4 regions of the Paenibacillus sp. EKM211P genome follow, and region 4 is predicted to be linked to each of the others. Evidence: riboswitches for the same ligand, from Rfam matches in the RefSeq annotation. Region 4 holds a riboswitch; each other region holds the start of a gene.
The links. Region 4 has a riboswitch for cyclic di-AMP ahead of G9G57_RS24700 (C40 family peptidase). Riboswitches for the same ligand answer to the same signal wherever they lie in the genome.
Positions count from the first base shown of each region.

Region 1: another riboswitch for cyclic di-AMP. It lies ahead of G9G57_RS13940 (TrkH family potassium uptake protein); the one in region 4 lies ahead of G9G57_RS24700 (C40 family peptidase).
Region 2: another riboswitch for cyclic di-AMP. It lies ahead of G9G57_RS20385 (3D domain-containing protein); the one in region 4 lies ahead of G9G57_RS24700 (C40 family peptidase).
Region 3: another riboswitch for cyclic di-AMP. It lies ahead of G9G57_RS22705 (3D domain-containing protein); the one in region 4 lies ahead of G9G57_RS24700 (C40 family peptidase).

Region 1 is NZ_JAAMNS010000008.1:130,388-133,558, reverse strand. Features, by position in the region: gene G9G57_RS13940 (TrkH family potassium uptake protein) at 1-942, opposite strand, end outside; cyclic di-AMP (ydaO/yuaA leader) riboswitch at 1,342-1,494, opposite strand; gene G9G57_RS13935 (CPBP family intramembrane glutamic endopeptidase) at 1,756-3,171, shown strand, end outside.
Region 2 is NZ_JAAMNS010000016.1:99,402-102,572, reverse strand. Features, by position in the region: gene G9G57_RS20390 (polysaccharide deacetylase family protein) at 101-907, shown strand; gene G9G57_RS20385 (3D domain-containing protein) at 1,107-1,775, opposite strand; cyclic di-AMP (ydaO/yuaA leader) riboswitch at 1,782-1,951, opposite strand; gene G9G57_RS20380 (amino acid ABC transporter ATP-binding protein) at 2,195-2,917, opposite strand; gene G9G57_RS20375 (ABC transporter substrate-binding protein/permease) at 2,904-3,171, opposite strand, start outside.
Region 3 is NZ_JAAMNS010000020.1:81,708-84,878, reverse strand. Features, by position in the region: gene G9G57_RS22715 (HD domain-containing protein) at 1-721, shown strand, start outside; gene G9G57_RS22710 (TatD family hydrolase) at 764-1,534, shown strand; cyclic di-AMP (ydaO/yuaA leader) riboswitch at 1,735-2,014, shown strand; gene G9G57_RS22705 (3D domain-containing protein) at 2,286-3,171, shown strand, end outside.
Region 4 is NZ_JAAMNS010000026.1:15,712-18,882, forward strand. Features, by position in the region: gene G9G57_RS24690 (4a-hydroxytetrahydrobiopterin dehydratase) at 118-417, shown strand; gene G9G57_RS24695 (GNAT family N-acetyltransferase) at 496-1,002, opposite strand; gene G9G57_RS24700 (C40 family peptidase) at 1,306-1,806, opposite strand; cyclic di-AMP (ydaO/yuaA leader) riboswitch at 1,812-1,949, opposite strand; gene G9G57_RS24705 (hypothetical protein) at 2,226-3,053, opposite strand; gene G9G57_RS24710 (M1 family metallopeptidase) at 3,065-3,171, opposite strand, start outside.

The sequences.
Region 1 (3,171 bases), on a different contig from region 4:
AATCCCGCCTCCAGTAGAGCCAGGCGAAGCCCCAATAAACATGAGTATGATGATAAAAAACTGCGTAGCCTGCCGCAAGCCTGCAATGTCCAGCGTGTTGGCACCTGCGGTGCGAGGGGTAACGGACTGGAATAAAGAACCCAGCAGTTTACCACCCCAATCAAGCGAGCCAAGCGTCTTCGGATTCGTAAACTCAAATACAAAAATGACAAGCGTCCCGACGACAATCAGAGCAGCTGTCATGCTGAGTACCACCTTGGTATGCAAGGATAGTCTCTTACGCTTGCGGTAATCTGCCAGGTCTGACATCACTACAAAACCAATGCCACCCGAAATAATGAGGAACATGGCTGTAAAATTAACAATCGGATCATATACATAACCTGTCAGGCTGCGAAATTCACCGAATAAATCAAAACCAGCATTATTAAACATGGAAATAGCATGCCAAATCCCAAAATAAATCGCCCTGCCTACAGGCATATCAAACGACCAGCGAATCGAAAAAATGATTGCACATACGCCCTCAATCATCAGCGAGTACCATAGCACCTTGCGGATCAATCCGACAATTCCTTCGACAGAGGTCTGATTCATCGCTTCTTGCAAAATAAGGCGCTCCCGCAAGGAAATCCGACGCTTGAACACCAGCGCGATCAAGGTAGCCATAGTCATAAAGCCAAGTCCGCCAATCTGAATCAGCGCAACGATGACAATTTGACCAAAGGTTGTAAAAAAGAGCCCTGTATCCTTAACGACAAGCCCAGTTACACAGGTCGCGGAAGCGGCAGTAAACAAAGCGTCTATAAACGCAAGTGGTTTTCCTGTTGTATTAGAAATGGGCAGCATTAACAATAAACTACCTATTAGAATGATAATGGCAAAGCCTGCAACGAATATTTGCGGTGGAGAAAGCCGAAGCCAGCTTGCATTGGGATTCATTTATTCATCACTTCTCCTCCTTGGTGAACTATGAGCATGGAGATCGCTGAGCTCATAAAATCACCAATTCTTTTCAGTTTCTTTTATAAATCAGAAAAGTATCCGCAAAGCGGGATACTTTTGCCTTTCAATACTCACTACACTTTATACGTAACTACCTCATGGAACGTTTGATGACTTTAAGGCGGGCAGCAGCGAAGCGGTCCATTTGAATCTGGAGAAGCGATAGCGCTCGCCTTTGACTCTGAATTTTACCCTTATCAAGGTCTAGAAAATCAAAAAAATTCAGTGGCAACAGCGATTGGAAGATCAAATGGAACGCGCAGCGTCCTTAACTCAGCAAACTTTTATTCACACTTATACACACAAAAAAAGACACCGGAAAACCGAGTGCCTGACTTGGTTCCTGCCCACAGCCTACGAGGTTAGCTGACGGATTCGGGCAGCACAGTATGCCCTATTTACACTTCCGATCCATCAGGATCGGCTGTAAAATTCACCCCAGTAACATGGTTCCCCCGTTTTCTCACAGAAATTCGGCTTAAATGTATGTCATTACCCATATATTTCATAGGCATTGCCTCAAGATTATAATCCTTCTCTATCCAGATCACAAAACCGATTTCGCCGAAAAAACGTGAAATTGGCTTTAATTTGCGATTGGGCATCGCTTAATCACAGCTTATCTAATTTTATTAAAACTTTAAAGTGCTTTCACTCTGTTTTCATGAATATCGCTGGTCTGTTGGCGGGAACCTGTGCAGTATGATATCTTTAATGGATGTTCTTATTTACAGATTAAGGAGGAAACTCATGAATCCTATCGGGAAACCGGTCGTGCTCACGGCCAACTTCAAAAAATTAGGCTTGCTGGGCGGGGTTGGCCTGATTTGCTTTTTTATCTTTCAATTGCTTATTCCCTCGCTTAGCAATCCAAGTCCGGAATCATTGATGAATGCAAAGGTCATCAGCAAACAAGAAGCGATCGTACACGCCCTGGACTTTGCCCGTTCCGAGCTGGGCTATACGGAATCACAGCCAGAGAAGCCTGTCGTGACCTATCAGGCTGAAACAGATTTGTACGGTTATTTATCCAGAGAAAAACTGCTTCAAGCGTACGATCGTACATGGAAAAAAAATTATCCTTATGAAACCTTTCGGGTTGATTTGCCTGACTCCTCAGCGAAGGGCAAGCTGCAAATTCATGTGGATTTATCCACTGGGAAGGTCGTTAGCTTTAAGCGGATCACCTCCAGCACCAATTACACACAGGCTGATGTTTCTACAGATGAACAAGCACGAAGCAAGCTTGTACGTATAGCTGAGGGCGACATGACGCTTGAAGCCAAGGAACAGGCTGCAGCAAAATGGATCAAACGCTTTGGCTTTAAGCCATCGGAATTGAAGCTTGCGACCACTGAGGGGGAAGGTGGATTAAAATATACCGTGGACGAAAAGAAAATCGGCGCCTCGGTACTTACGCTGGCTTTTACCTTTGAAGATGGGGATGTTCGCTCATTTACCCAAAGCTTTTCAGCCCCTTCGTCTTATACCGACTATGTTAAAAATCAAACATACTGGGCGAATTGGATGACTTATGCGGGTTATGCCCTATTTAGCTTTGTCCTGGGCGTACTTGCCATTGTGTATGCGTCACTCACCCGACGACATACTTCATTTGTACGCGGTATTGTTCTGTCCATTGTTTATTTTGTTGCTAGTATAGCTGGGACCATGAACATGCTGCCTTTATTACAAGCTGAAGCAGGCAGTAAGGGCATGCTTATATTTCTTATGGTATTCCAGGTCGGTGTTACCTTCTTCATGGCTGTAGCCCTCTACTTCTCCTTGGTTGGTGGTGACGGGCTTATGCGTCAGGTTGGACTCAATGCATGGCCACGGGCCAAAGAGCCGGGCTACGGGCTGTATGTGCTTCGCAGTATGTATGTCGGTTACTTGTGGGCCTTCATTTTACTCGGCGTACAATCCATTTTGTTCTTTGTACTGGAGCGTACATTTAATACGTTCTCCACTACAGACGCCACGCAATCCCCTTACAATATGGCTTATCCATGGCTACTACCGATTATGGCCTGGATGGCAGGTATTGGAGAAGAGACTGTTTACCGTCTATTTGGTATTCCGATGGTAAAAAAAATAGTCAAAAATACGTTTGTTGCTTGTCTGATTACTACGCTTATTTGGGCACTGGGACATACGCTTTATCCA
Region 2 (3,171 bases), on a different contig from region 4:
GTGTAGGACTTCACTCAATCACCAGCATAATTTTAATAGGACAGGTACATAATAGCTGAGAGCACCACTAGGTACCACTGCACGGAAAGGGGGAATACAAATGCGGTACAGGGGAGTGTTGCCATGTTTAGCACTGTTACTAGCATTTTCAAGTTTTCCCGTTCACGCTGACACGCCTCCCAACATCGGAACGCCCCATCCCAAGGAAGCTGCTGTCGCTACTTCGGTATATCAAAGTAAAGATCGAGCTACTCCAACATTAGCGATGCTACGAAAAAAGCATGCGGACATTTTTAAAATGTGCGGCCCGCACACCCGCCAAATTGCCTTAACCTTTGATGATGTGCCCGATTCAAGGTATACGCCGCAGGTTTTGGACGTATTACACGCAAACGGTATTAAAGCTACGTTTTTTATCGTCGGCCATCGTGCGGAAAAGCATCCGGGGATCATACGCCGCATCATCCGCGAGGGTCATGCTATAGGAAACCATTCCTATACTCATCCGGATTTCAGGAAGGCCACACCAGAACGCTTTCGCCACCAGATTACAAAAACAGAACGCATTTTAGAAGCCAGCGCAGGTTTTCGGCCCAGATTGATACGACCACCCTATGGTGAAATCACGGAGCCTCAAATTCAGTGGGCGCGTCGTCATGGGTACATGATCGTCAATTGGAATGTGGACTCTCTAGACTGGAAGGGATTAAGCAAAACACAGATTCAGCGTAACGTGATCCCGGCTACCAGACCTGGCTCCATTATTTTAATGCATGCAGGTGGAGGTCAAAGTTCCAACTTGCAAGGTACTGTCCAAGCTTTGCCGGGTCTAATCCACTCTTTAAAAGCTAAGGGCTACAAGTTTGTCACAGTCCCCCGGCTACTTCACACATCGGAACGAAAATAACAGTATGTCTAAGCCTCGTATATACCAACAACGTAAAAAGGCTGCCTTGACGAGCAGAATGCTTCTGCTTGTAAGACAGCCTTTTTTAGCGATAAACGACCGTACTGATAAGAAGTCGTCCCAGTTATATGTTGTGTGCTATAATATTAAGTTTACATAATATATATTATGTTTAATGAAATCAAATATATGCACAATGCTATTTATCAATAACGTACAGTTTCACATTTTGGAAGCCGAAGTCGTTCACGAATGATTTGTTGCCAGGGATAAAGATATCAATCCGCTTTCCGGTAATAGCGCTGCCCTGATCACGGGCAACGGCTACAAAAGAATGGTCTGGCAAGCCGGGATGGGAATAGCCTGTAACTAGCACCTTTGTTCCCATAGGAATGACTTTCGGGTCTACTGCAATTGTACCCAGTTTAAGCGGATTACCGTAGTAATCGACTGCACCCCATTTGCCATTTTCATCAGCTGCGGCTGAATATGCTGTTGCTTTAACATCAACAACTTTACTGTAATTGAATGTTTTGCCCCATGCTTCAATTGTTGGCCTCTCATTCGCTGGTGCTTTCTCCGTAAGAAGCTGTGGTTTCGAATCCGAAGCCGCCTTCACACTTTTTTCGTCTGGCATTTTAATTTGTAGACCTGCATATATGTTGTTGGACGCAATATCCGGGTTAGCCTTCGTCAAGTCATCTACCGATACCCCATAACGTTGAGCAAGCAAAAAGAAAGTATCGCCTTCTTTGGCAGTATGAAGCGAAGCAGCATTTGCTACTCCAGCTGTCTGTGCCAATCCTGCAATCGCTGCGGCAAGCACCGCAAATTTCATGGTTTTTCCAATATGTTTTAAGTGTTTCAAAGATATGTACCTCCTCTGTTATGCCTGCGAAGTTAGCTGTCGGATTCGGACTCAGGAGAAGCCCTATGCTTGTGCAATTCACCCCTAGGCATATTCCACAACATCTATATGACGCATTGGAATAATTGCCGTTGTTACGTCCCCCGCACTTCCCATGGTTTGAGCCCAGCACCTGAGTAATTGTTATCATTGCTGCTGCCCCGGTAAGTTTTGGCTTACTGCATAATATCACAATTTTGTAACCTTATCTGCATGAAAATGTTGGGAATCTTGAACATCATACTATATCCATTACAATTTTGTCATCAAAAATCGGTTTTTTGTTACGAAAATATGGAGATATGGTGACAAAAGGAGAAAAGCCCTCCGTGAAATATCATCACGAGAGGGCTTTGTCAATAATTCATAAAAGCATTTTCTTACAGCACTTTAGCCAGAAAATCACGGGTACGATCATGGCTTGGAGTTCCGAAAACTTGCTCCGGCGTACCTTGCTCTATAATTTGACCGTTGTCCATAAAGATGATTCGGTCTCCTACCTCACGAGCAAAGCCCATTTCATGCGTCACGATCACCATCGTCATGCCGCCTTCAGCGAGCTTCTTCATCACATCCAGAACCTCTCCAACCATTTCAGGGTCCAGGGCAGAGGTAGGTTCATCAAACAGCATTACGTGCGGCTGCATGGCGAGAGCACGTGCTATCGCTATACGTTGCTTTTGACCGCCAGATAACTGGTTCGGGTAGGTATTCTTCTTATCCTCAAGACCCACGGTCCGCAGGAGCTCCAACGCAATTTTCTCCGCTTCTTTCCCCGATTGCTTCTTCACCTGCGTTGGTGCAAGCGTCAGATTCTGCAGTATTGTTTTATGCGGAAACAGATTAAAATGTTGGAAAACCATCCCCATCTTCTCCCGAGTCGCATTAATATTATGACCACGGGCCGTAATCGGCTCACCCTCAAACAAGATTTCCCCTTCTGTTGGCTGTTCCAACAGATTCATACAACGCAAAAACGTACTTTTCCCCGAACCACTCGGGCCGATAATGACGACTACTTCACCTTTGGCGATATCTATATCAATGCCTTTTAAAATTTCATTCTTACCGAATGATTTACGCAGTTGTTTAACGGTGATCACTGGCTCTCAACTTCCTTTCCCATAAACCCAACAGCTTAGATAAGCTGAATGTCATTACAAAATAAATAGCGGCTGCGATTACGAATGGACTTAAGCCTTCGTAGGTAATATTCTTAATGACCTGGGCTTGATACATAATGTCCACCATCCCAATGGTCGAAATAATAGAAGATTCTTTAATGATCGTAATGAACTCATTACCAATAGCAGGCAATATAGATTTAAATGCTTGCGGTAAAATAACGTGACGCATC
Region 3 (3,171 bases), on a different contig from region 4:
AACGATTGATTTGGATCGTATTTTACGTTTGTTGCGTCCTCATAATGGGAGAATTGTCGTAAAAGAGTCGGGTATGCATGCTGTAGAGGATTATCTAATGTCACGCTATCAGATGTACTGGCAAATTTATTTCCATCCTGTAACACGCAGCTCGGAAATCCTGTTACGTAAAATTTTTAAGAGAGCAAAGGAATTGTTCAAAAACGGATATGAGTTTGGTTTTCTGCTTGATCCGCTGCCCGATCTGTTAAAAGGGGAACTAACAGTGGAGCAGTATTTGATGCTGGATGAGTCTTTGATTCAGACGGTATTTAGCCAATGGAAACGAGAAAAGGATGAAATTTTAAGTGATTTGAGTAGCCGTTTTATGGATCGTAGATTGTATAAATATGTAGAGATTGAAAATATGGATACAGATACCGTTGACCATATTCGAGAGGCTTTGAAAGAGGCTGGATTGCATCCTGAATATGATCTTGAAATTGATTTTCCAACAGATCTTCCTTATGATGTGTTTCGGCAGGGCGGTTCAACGGACAACCAGATTTTACTGCTTGGACGTCAGGGCGAGGTGCGGGAAATATCCGAAGTTTCAGAAATTGTACGCTCAATAAGTGGCATTCACCGAGGAAAATATCACATGTATTTTCCCCAGAATAAATTGAACGGGGTAAAAGACAGGCTTCCTGCCGAAATAAGGAATTATTTTGTCAAACAATAGACAAATATATAGAAATGTAAGTAAGAAAAGGAGATGAAAACCTTGGATTTATTCGACACTCATACTCACCTAGATGCGCCACAATTTGACGAAGACCGTGAAGAAGTTATAGCACGTGCTGTCGAATCAGGAGTAACACGGATGATCAATATCGGATTTAATCGTGAGACCATTCCATCCACCATGAAGCTGGCTGAGACGTATGATTTTATTTATGCAGCCGTTGGATGGCATCCGCAGGATGCCATTACAATGCAGGAGGGTGATTTAGAATGGATTGCATCGTTATGCAGTCATAAAAAGGTTGTAGCGATCGGAGAGATCGGTCTGGATTATTATTGGGATACATCACCAAAGGATGTGCAGCAGCGGGTACTTCGAAATCAAATTGGCCTGGCACGTGAGCTCAACATGCCAATTGTTATCCATAACCGAGATGCACATGAAGATATTGTGAGGATTTTACGTGAGGAAAAGGCGGGCGAGATTGGCGGAGTCATGCACTCCTTTTCTGGGAGCTGGGAGACCGCTAAAATGGTGCTGGATATGGGCTTTCACCTTTCCTTTGGCGGGCCCATAACGTTCAAAAATGCCAAGCAGCCAAAAGAGGTACTGGCCCTGGTTCCGCTGGATCGTCTGCTGATTGAAACGGACGCGCCATACTTGACGCCTCATCCGTTTCGCGGGAAGCGAAATGAGTCGGCCCATGTGAGATTGGTGGCAGAGGTAGCTGCCCAAATTAAGGGAATTACAGTGGAGGAATTGGTATCCATTACGACCCAAAATGCTTTGGAACGATTTGACATTCAGTGAAAAAGCGAAGAAATCAATCAAAATAAAGAGATAGACGGAGCTAATTATGATTTTGTTGCAGGAAACTCAAGAATATTACAATTTTTTAACCGAATATTTTAAAAAATGTACTTGAAACCTGCTTTACAACATGCATGGAAACAGGATATCATCTTTTCAGTGAATTGTTGTTGAGTGTAAACATCAACAAATCATTTCATGAACCAGTCTCGCTGAGTCCCTTTTGCAGGGAACGGGGGAACCGATATGGCTTACAGTACGTCCGGCGTATGTGCAAGAGAGAATGTCTCTTCAGCAGCCGGCTCAACCGAAATTCATTTCCCGAATGGGATGAACAGGTAGAGAAGCCGTATTTCGATTTCTTTCTGGGTCTTCGGGGTGAATGTGAAGGCGACCGCCATGAGCGGTTGACCTAAGCTAGGGCGACTCTCTACGTCCGAACCCGACAGCTAACCCCGTAAGCGTAACAAGAGAGAAGCCATCTCGTGCATGAGTTTTCCCGCATATTCACACATGTCGGAAGCCACGAAAGAGCTCTCTAGTCTCTTTCTTTGGCTTTTTTTGTTGTGAATAAAAGAAAATCTGTCATCATACTGTGGTTAAACAGGGGAGGACAGCATGCCGCGAAGACGGGTACATGGTGCAGGACAGTCGCAGTACGGGCTTGTCTTGTAGAAAATCTGTTATAGTCACGTCAACGATCAACTATGTCTTACTCCAGACGGCGGGCTATGTAAGGAGGACGGAGGAAATGGGCATTTTCCGAAAAGAGGAGACCCATGAGTCACGCTCATCCAGCATGTCTTACGTATTACGTTGGAAGCAAGAGAATGTGCGCCAGGCTGCTTTGGTTGCTATTTTTCTAATCGCACTAACGATTATGATTTCAATTCTGATGTACACGCAATCTAAAAAACAAGTCTTTTTTGTCATCGATGGTAAGGCATCTGCGGTAGAAACCCGGGAATCCAAGCTCCAAGATTTGCTCAATGAGCATTCTATTTCACTTCAGCCGCATGATACAATTTCCATGCCGCTAAATGGAGCAGTACAGGATGGGGATCGCGTAGTCATTAAACGTGCCAATCAGGTTAAAGTATCCTCAGGCAATAAGACGAAAAAGCTGTACACAACAGAAAATACAGTAGAGGGTGCCATTCGCACTTCGGGCTATAAATTATCATCAACGGATAAAGTTTACCCTGCGTTGGATGCCTCTGTTTCAGCTAACATGGACATAAAAATCGTCCGTGTGAAGAAACAGCAGGTCGAACAGAAAAAACAAGTGCCTTATCAGGTCATCAAAACGGCAGATCCAAGTCTCTATAAAGGCGATAATCGAGTCATTCAAAGTGGCAAATCGGGTGTGGTAGTCCAGCATGTTCAAAAGGTATACCATGATGGAAAATTGGTATCCAAACAGCTGGTCAACAAGGAAGTCGCACAGAATCGTGTGGATAAGGTAATTGCGGTAGGAACGAAGAAGAAACCGGTCGTTCTAGCTGCTTCCATCGGCCCTAAAGATGCGGTTAAGGCTACAAAGGTTAGTTCGGGCAGTGCTGTCCGTAAAGCAGGTATTAATTTTAATTATAGAAAAGTTTTACAAAATGTCTCCATGACGGCGTATTCCGCACAGG
Region 4 (3,171 bases):
GGCCGTCTTTATGGATTTATCAACGGGGCCGTGGTAATATGTACACCAATATATCGTAGTTTTGGCCGTATTTAAGCGGCTAAAAGGCTTCCGTATAAACGGGGAGGAGTTCGTAACATGCCTTTTACACAAGAAGAGATTGAAGCACATCTGGAGAAGCTGGAGGGCTGGGAACTGGAGGAAGGACGTTGGATCGTTCGGAAATATAATTTTTCCAGTTTTATGAAAGGAATTGCCTTCGTGGATGAAGTTGCCGCTATATCTGAGGCATTTAATCACCATCCATTTATTACGATTGATTACAAGACCGTGACTCTGCGTTTGACCTCCTGGGACGATGGCGGTATTATGGCCGTAGATATTAAGGAAGCCCAACAATATAATGAAGCTTTCGAAAAAATGCGCAGCAGTCATTGAGTTTGTAATGATCTGTCGTATATATGAAGAGCGCCTTCGTTATACAACATCGCGGTTGTATAGTGAAGGCGCTCTTATTTATAGAACCCGATTCTGTTGTTCAGGACGATATACCATACAATGGAACGGCTTTCTGCCATCTGGAGTCTGGCGTTCATAGGTATCCGTCAGCTCAAATCCAGCTGCCTTGTAGGCTCGGATAGCCCGCTGATTCCAAGTGAGAACCTCTAGGTCAATTTCATTCTGCGGATGACGTCGTCTGGCTTCCTCGGCAATGGCCCGGACAAAATCGGAGCCTGTGCCATGTCCGCATCTTTCGGGATGCATTCCAAGACCCAGCCGGGTCACACCGACCATAGGGAAATATTGAGCAAATCCCGTCAGCTCATTCTCTTCGTCCAGGACCGCAACATATTGCTCTTGGCGAAGCGTGGGACTTCCAAATTCGACTTCAAGTGCCTTCATTTGTTCCCAGGGAAGCCAGCCGTATATGTTGTAGGGGGGATCATAGCGCCACTCACAGATTTCAGCCGCTTGATGCTCGTCCATCGGTACGATCCGGTAGTTGGATATTGAGGCCGGCACTTTTCCATTCCTCCTTATGCAGGTACTTCAATCATTAACCACAGATTGTAGACAAGTTGTAGGAGAATGGCAAGCGTGTTTATTTCGTACCTAAGTCGGGTATACATTCAATAAGAAGGATTTACTGCTCATATGCTCCCCCAGCGGTGACGGTAAAACCGACGATGTTCGCTAAAATTGAAACCTTTTGAGGTGTCAGTTCGTCAGTAATGATAATCATTGCTGATGTAGTGGACATAAAAAACCGCAATTCGATTCCGGCCAGAATCAAATTGCGGCTAGGGTTAGCTTGCTGTGCGGTAGTTATTCTACGTTGTCGTCATCAGGAATATCTGAAGCTACAGAATGGTAAGCGTCTGTGCTCATAATTCTTTTTGCACCGACATAACGGTTAGCGTAATAATTTTCGTTCAGTGAGCTAACTACTACACCACGTGAAGTCGAGGAGTGGGCGAATTTCCCTTCACCTACGAAGATACCTACATGGGAAACGCCTCTTCCTGTGGTGTTGAAGAACACCAGGTCGCCTGGTCTCATTTCATCGCGGGATACAGAAGAACCCATTTTGAATTGTGATCCAGATTGATGCGGCAGTTTAATTCCCAGTTTGTTGAATACATACATTGTGAAGCCGGAGCAATCGAATCCCTCGAGTGTAGTGCCTCCGCTTCTGTAGTTCGTTCCTTTGGCATCTTGGATGACCTGGTCCATCTTAGAGTCTGCAAATGCACTGCTGCCACCGAATGTAAAAGATGTAAAGGCAATGGCGAGACCCATGGCTGCGATCGTTAGCTTCTTCTTCAAAAAAAATATACCCCTTCCAATGCCTGCGAGGTTAGCTTAAGGATTCGGTAGAAGGTTCCCCTATGACCACTCTGTTGCGAGATCAATTCACCCAAACTGGTTCCCCCGCTTCCTAGGTGCCAGGAATTAGGCTTAACTTAAGATGTGCACCTTGGAGAGCAGTATTCACGACAACGATGTTTTTAAGATAAAGGTTACAATAAAGATTACAAAGTTGTTACTATCAGTTCACTGCGATTATTGTAACAAAGACAGCAGGCTTTGGCAAATGTTTCATCGCAAAAAGTTACAAAAAAAATCTGTTCCTAACGCTCCAGGAACAGATTCTGTTAACAGTATTCAGTTATGTGCTGTTTGCACGGGAAAGAAAAAAGTTTTTTCGACAGCTGAAAATACAGGAGAGAGCATATTGTGAGGGGTTAGCCTCTGCTGGAGATATCGATGTGCCATAGCCGATACTGTGAACTGATATGCCACAGCCTGACCAGACTGGTAACAAAATGATACGATTGCTGGAGAATCAGCGCCAACATACCCGTCCAAATCATCGCCACGGTGCCAAATAGACCGAAAACTAGCAACACACAAGTACCGAGCAACAGGGATACACCAACAGCCGGAAGAAGCTGGCGAAAGAAGGCAAGCAGGGAGGATAGTATGGCGTGACCACTGACAGTGCCCAGCTGCATATACAGGATGCACTGCCGAATGACCCAACCGTAAGCTATCCACCCCATGGCATAGGGCAACAAATGCAGCAGGTAAGAGGAAGATTGCAACGTTCCTACTACAATAGGATAGAGTCTCGGTACCACCCAAAAGGCGGGAAGCAGCAGCAAACCCAACTCGATGATGTAATACAATAGCGATGACATACCGTGGCGTTTCATCCCCTTGAAGAAGGACAGGCTTTGCGGTTCAGACGCATCGGTATGCAGGCTTTGATATATGCCAGCTCTAATGAAGGGAGTGATTAGTATGCGCAATACGGTCGCCCCTAGTAATATCCACAAGTACACATGTACTTCCCGGCTGTCCATCAAGGCGATCTGGCCCTCCATCCAAAACAAGGTCTTTCCCAGTTCGTTTTGGCTCTGATCAGGATAACGTAGCAGCAGCGGGATAACGGCAGACTGTACCAGCCTATAGAGAAATACTCCCCACAGCAAACGATACAGAAATAAAATGATAACGATATAAAAGCGTATGCGTACCAGCGCCCAGCCTTCTTTTATAACAGTCCGCATCTATAGACACCTCACCATGACAGACTTCCAAGCAGTGTCTCCAACAGCTTGGTTACACTTACACTCCAACGGGTTTGTTGTTTTTCGTCCAATTCAGCCTTCAGGCTATTATTAATAT